DNA from 2 places in the Priestia sp. SRI_019 genome. Region 1 is predicted to be linked to the other one. Evidence: predicted binding sites of a transcription regulator. Region 1 holds the regulator's gene; the other holds the start of a gene.
What was found. Region 1 encodes Rex, which represses fermentation and respiration genes when NADH is low (regulators of the CRP and FNR family bind a similar motif). Its sites were predicted from a motif close to TTGTGAAATATTTCACAA; they were not measured.

Region 1 (3,155 bases):
CTCATCGAGAATAAGCAAGTCTGGCTTTGTTAAAAGCAGTTTTGCAAGAGCCAAGCGCGTTTTTTGTCCACCGCTCAAGGAGGAAATAGGGGTGCTATAGTCAAAGTTTGAAAAACGGAAACCGTGAAGAATAGACCGTGTATCCGCTTCATATTGATAGCCGCCTAAATCTTTGAACGTTACTTGAAGCTGGTCGTACTCTTTGGTTAGTTTTTCGTATTGAACTGAATCATTAAAAATGTCTGGATCACCCATCTTCGTTTCAAGCGTACGTAATTCTTTTTCCATTTTCTTTAACGGAGCAAAGACCGTCATCATTTCTTCCCATATGGAGAGTGTTGACTCAAGAACTGTATCTTGTCCCATATAATCAATGGAAACACCTTTAGGTTTAATAATTTCTCCGCTGTCATAAGAAAGCTGCTCAGCAATAATTTTTAATAAAGTTGATTTACCAGCACCGTTTCGTCCCACTAGGGCAATGCGGTCTTTTGATTGTACTTCTAACTTTATATTCGATAAAATGGGTTCTGCCCCATAGTATTTTGTAATACCGTTCAATTGTAGAATAATCATTTTTTCACCTCTAGTAGTATATCCATAGTGTATTTTAACATATTTTCAACTACAAGTTCTTCTTACAAGCGTTTGTAATTTGTAGAGGGACAAGGACAAATGATGAAGCGAATGTTTTGATTCATGAAATAAAATGATTTTACCTGCACATTTTATACAGGATACTATGTTAAAATAAGAGATAAGTGCATCTCTGAACTTATATATGATGGATGTAGAAAACCCGTCATGACTAACAAACGAATCCTTTGAAGGGCACATTGCTTCGTTCTAGCTACCGACTTTAAGTAGTGCTGGATAGACAAAAGCCGTCGGGGTGCGAAGCGGAGTATATATAAAACAAGAGAAAAGAGAGAGAATTGGAAGCGCTACCTCAAAGCGGTTGATGCTTTGTGAAAGGTAATGCAATATGACTTGAAAATGTTAGTAATGACATACATGAACTGAGGGGGTACAACGTGAACACTGAACAATTAAAAATACCACAAGCAACGGCTAAACGATTGCCGCTTTATTATCGTTTTTTAAAAAACTTGCATGCTTCTGGTAAACAGCGTGTTTCGTCAGCGGAGTTAAGTGAGGCAGTGAAAGTTGATTCTGCTACTATTCGCCGGGATTTTTCTTACTTTGGAGCATTAGGGAAAAAGGGATACGGCTACAATGTGAATTATTTGCTTACATTTTTCCGTAAAACGTTAGACCAAGATGAAGTAACGAAAGTAGCACTGATTGGCGTAGGGAATCTCGGAACGGCCTTTTTAAATTATAATTTTATTAAAAATAATAACACTAAAATTGAGTGCGCTTTTGATGTGATAGAAGATAAAGTCGGTACAAAAGTAGGCGACGTGCCGGTTTATCACCTTGACCAATTGGAAGATTATATGAGTGATGACATCTCAGTAGCGATTTTAACCGTTCCAGCCACTGTTGCTCAGCAAATTACCGATCGTTTAGTGAGTTGCGGAATTAAAGGAATTTTAAACTTTACTCCTGCACGCTTAAACGTACCGGATGAGATTCGACTGCATCATATTGATCTTGCTGTAGAATTACAGTCGCTTGTCTACTTTTTGAAAAATTATCCTGTTGAATAAGGCGGACTATGTTACGATTTCCTTAAGTCTAAATTAATAAGGAGAGTGGGAATATGGGGATTGGAGCAGGCAGTTGGATTATTATTGCGATTGTAGCACTGCTTATTTTTGGACCGAAACGGTTACCGGAGCTAGGAAGATCAGTGGGCCAAACGCTTAGAGAGTTTAAGCATGCCGCTAGCGGTGCATCAGAAGATCGTGAAAAAGATAAACAGCGTCAAGTAGATGACAAAGAGTAAAAGGGTGATCATAGTATGACCGAACAAGAAATGTCAATATATGATCATATAGGAGAGCTGCGAAAACGCATTTTAATTGTTTTATTTTTCTTTGTGATTGCCACAATTGGCGGCTTTTTTATAGCGGATAAGGTCATTGTCTATTTACAGCATGCTGATGAGGCAAAAAATTTAACGATGAATGCATTTAGGCTAACAGATCCAGTTAAGATTTATATGCAGTTTGCTGTTATTATCGGCTGTGTACTTGCAGCTCCTGTTGCACTGTATCAACTCTGGGCATTTATTAGTCCTGGTTTATATGAAAAAGAGCGGAAGGTAACGCTAGGATATATTCCTGTTTCCATTTTTCTCTTTATCGGCGGTGTCTCTTTTTCTTATTTTGTGTTGTTTCCATTTGTCGTCGATTTTATGACGCGCGTTTCTGATGAGCTGAATGTAAACCAAGTGATTGGCATTAATGAATACTTTTCTTTTTTAATGCAGCTCACACTGCCTTTTGGCCTGTTGTTTCAGCTTCCTGTCGTCGTGATGTTTTTGACGAGATTAGGAATTATCACGCCTATGTTTTTATCTCAAATTCGAAAATATGCCTATTTCGTACTGCTAGTTATTGCCGCACTTATTACACCACCGGAATTGCTCTCGCACATGATGGTGACAGTGCCGCTCTTAATTTTGTATGAAATCAGCATCATTATTTCCCGCATTTCGTATCGCAAAGTGTTAAAGGCAAGGGCAGAGCAAGAAAGAGAAGATGTTAGTATGTAAAAAAACCACTGAAACAGTGGTTTTTTTATTTAGATGAATCATCTTGATTTTTATATTGCTGCTGCAATTTTTTAATTTTGTAGTGCAAGATAAAGATGCGAACCGCAAACCTGAAATCGAATGCGGCTACGAGTGCAAATAAGATTGTGGGGAAATTCCACACGGTTTCCTGAGCATTTTGAATTGCCAAGTAAGTAAATAAAATCCCCATAATAATATAAATAAACCCTCGTGTTAAAGGGATATTCTTCATAAAAACATGCCTCCAAAAATAAACTGCATTTGTTCTGCTTGTTTTTGCATTTCTATAATTTTATCTGCAAAAATAGTTTGAGATAAAATAACGATTGTATTCATCAAAACATGAGCAATAATAGGTACAACAATTAGTCTTGTTCTTGCATAAAGGAATGCAAATACAAATCCCATGGCTGTATACACAAGTAAATGTTTAAAATCCCAGTGTACCGCA
Region 2 (3,155 bases), on a different contig from region 1:
GACAATAGCAATGTGACCAATTCTAACGTCAGTAGCACTTAGCGTACTTCCTGCATTAAACCCGAACCATCCAAACCATAATAAAAAAGCACCCACTGATGCAAGCGGCAAATTGCTTGGAAGAGAAACAGAACTAATTCCATTTTTCGTGAACTTCCCTTTTCTCGGTCCAATCATTATTGCAGCTGCTAAAGCTGAAAAACCGCCAAGAGCATGAATAACTGCCGAACCGGCAAAATCAAGCATCCCTAACTTACTAATCCATCCGCCTCCCCAAATCCAGTGGCCGGCTATAGGATAAATAAATGTAGTCATTAAAATCGCATATAAAAGATATGCGCGGAAATTAATTCGTTCTGCCACCGCTCCAGAAACGATAGAAATGACCGCAATAACAAATGCACATTGAAACAGCCAAAACGTTTCAAGCCCAATTGGAATGTCAAGGTGCGATAAATTACCTGAGAGCGCAAAACCGCTTTTACCGACAACTCCACCTAAATCATCACCGTACATTAATCCAAAACCAATTAAATAGAAACAAAGCGTTCCTATTGTAATATCAGCGAATACTTTCATAATAATATTCACGCTATTTTTGTAGCGGACAAAACCTGCCTCTAGCAAGGCAAAGCCGCCTTCCATTAACAAAATCATCGCCGCTGTTAACACGACCCACGTTGTATTTATCCCTAAACTTAGTTCATTAACACTCATATCCCAACGCCTCCACTGCTTTTTAATCGTTTTATTTCTTGTACAATAGCAGGCGAAAGCGTAATTTCACTTGTTTCTTCATTTTCCGCTTTTATTAATTCAAGAACTTCATGAAGTTCTCGCATTTGTGCTTTAAGGTGATCAATTTTTTTAAAGCGCTCCTTTACGTATACCATATACTCGACCGCTTGATGCTGACTTAAAGGACGCCCGGTAAAAAATTTACGAAACGTTGATAGTGATTGATACCAAGCTTCTTCAGCACGTTTCTTCTCTTCGTATTTACTAATTTTCGTTTTTATATCTTCTATTTCTTGTGCTTTAGCTTCTTTTAACTTCATTATAAATTCAATTAATTTTAATTGAGGCAACGTAATGACCACATTATGATAAAGTTCATCCACTACAACCATGTTATATCTCCTTACATAAGATGTTATATTCTGATTATATGTAGAACACTATAGTAAGTCAATGTAATTTTTTGAAAACTCTTTAAATAGTAAATGCGCCCTATCTTTTTAATACTTATAGAATATTAAGTTCGTATGTGTTGAAATATGACGTTATTTGTTTTATCGTAGGAAGAGGAATCATGTTAGTTCCCTATTTTAATTTTATTTACCTAGGCAATTATTCGCTTTATTTTTTATAAACTTTTATTAAACAAAGGGTTACGAGGTTCTTCACTTATTTTTTCAACGAAATGAGTTGATTTTATCTCGTATTAAAATTAAAATAGAATTATGTGCAAGATTTCACAACTTCACAATGTAGTTTGAAAGTCTAGCAGATAACTAGGAACTACATATGCAACAGTATCCAGCAAAGGAGGACTTTTCATGTCTCAATCAACTATTCAAAAATCAGCTGCAGAGGAAAATGCTGCTGTACAAACAGAAGCGGCAGTTAACAAAGGTCAAGCGGATGTGTTAGATCAATTGTTAAAGCCTGAAGTACAAGAAGCTCTTACTGTTCTTGTAGATAATTTACCAAAATTATCTGAAATGGTAACGGTGCTTACAAAAACTTACGACGTTGCGCAATCATTATTAACTGACGACGTATTAAAAGAAGATCTACTTGGTGGAGTAAAAGAATTTATCGAGCCGGTAGAAGGAACAGTAAAAGGTCTTGCAGCTACTGCAATCGAAGCAAACGATCGTGCAGAAGCAAATGCTTCTAATTCAATCGGTTTATTCGGTTTATTACGCATGCTTAAAGATCCACAAGCTCAAAAACTATTCCGCTTTGCACAAGCGTATTTAGACATTACAAACGAAAAACAAAAATAATTTTCATTAAAAAGTGTGGACGGAGGATCGACTATGTCAAAACATATTTTAATTTTAGGCGGCGGTTACGGTGGTTTATTAACTGCAATGACAGCTCGCCAACACCTAAGTGCGGATGAAGCAAAAATTACAGTAGTGAACCGTTTTGCTACTCACCAAATCATTACAGAATTACACCGTCTAGCTGTAGGCGGCGTTTCTGAACAAGCGGTAGCTTTACCACTTGATAAATTACTTAAAAACTACAACGTTGATTTAAAAATTGCAACGGTAAAAGAAATCTCACCAGATCAACGTGAAGTATCTCTTGAAGATGGTACAAAATTAAGCTACGACTACCTTGTTACAGCTTTAGGTAGTGAAACTGCTTACTTCGGTATCCCTGGTTTAGAAGAGCACAGCTTCGTTCTTAAATCAGTAAATGATGCAAACCGTTTACGTGCACACGTAGAAGCTTGTATCGCTGAATACAGCAAAACAAAAAATAAAGCTGACGGTACAATCGTAGTCGGCGGTGGTGGATTAACAGGTATCGAACTTGTTGGTGAATACGCTGACTTAATGCCAAGCCTATGTCTAAAACACGGTGTTGATCCAAAAGAAATTTCTCTATACTGTGTAGAAGCAGCTCCTACAGTTCTTCCAGGCTTCCCTGCTGAATTAGTAGAGCGCGCTCAATCAAGCTTAACAAAACGTGGCGTTACATTTGTTACTGGTACACCTGTAACAAAAATGGATGCTACAACTGTTGAACTTAAAGACGGCAGCAAAATTGAAACAAAAACAATGGTATGGACTGGCGGAGTTCAAGGTAACTCTGTAGTTGCTAACTCAGGTATCGAAGTAAACCGCGGTCGTGCACTTGTAAATGAATTCTTACAATCTACATCTCATAAAGATGTATTCCTTGCTGGTGACTCAGCGGTTGTAATGGGTCCAGAAGGTCGCCCTTACCCACCTACTGCTCAATTAGCTTGGCAAATGGGTGAAGTTGTAGGCGTGAACTTAGCAGTAGCTATTCGCGGTGGAGCAATGGAATCATTCGTTCCTGTCTTCTCTGGTACACTAGGAAGTCTTGGACGCAAAGATGCAATTGGTACAATCGGCGGAAACAAAACGCAATTAAAAGGTTTACCAGCATCA

Region 2: a site for Rex is predicted at 1,464-1,481, ahead of AC2YJL_RS11090 (DUF1641 domain-containing protein). Genes of this name have one in related genera too.

The regions. Positions count from the first base shown of each region.
Region 1 covers NZ_JBYCZN010000015.1:11,035-14,189, reverse strand. Annotated here, with positions in the region: gene AC2YJL_RS27155 (ABC-F family ATP-binding cassette domain-containing protein) at 1-576, opposite strand, end outside; gene AC2YJL_RS27150 (redox-sensing transcriptional repressor Rex) at 1,035-1,673, shown strand; gene tatA (twin-arginine translocase TatA/TatE family subunit) at 1,727-1,912, shown strand; gene tatC (twin-arginine translocase subunit TatC) at 1,928-2,683, shown strand; gene AC2YJL_RS27135 (YdiK family protein) at 2,709-2,936, opposite strand; gene AC2YJL_RS27130 (CPBP family intramembrane glutamic endopeptidase) at 2,933-3,155, opposite strand, start outside.
Region 2 covers NZ_JBYCZN010000002.1:160,118-163,272, reverse strand. Annotated here, with positions in the region: gene AC2YJL_RS11100 (ammonium transporter) at 1-717, opposite strand, end outside; gene AC2YJL_RS11095 (hypothetical protein) at 714-1,130, opposite strand; gene AC2YJL_RS11090 (DUF1641 domain-containing protein) at 1,560-2,012, shown strand; gene AC2YJL_RS11085 (NAD(P)/FAD-dependent oxidoreductase) at 2,046-3,155, shown strand, end outside.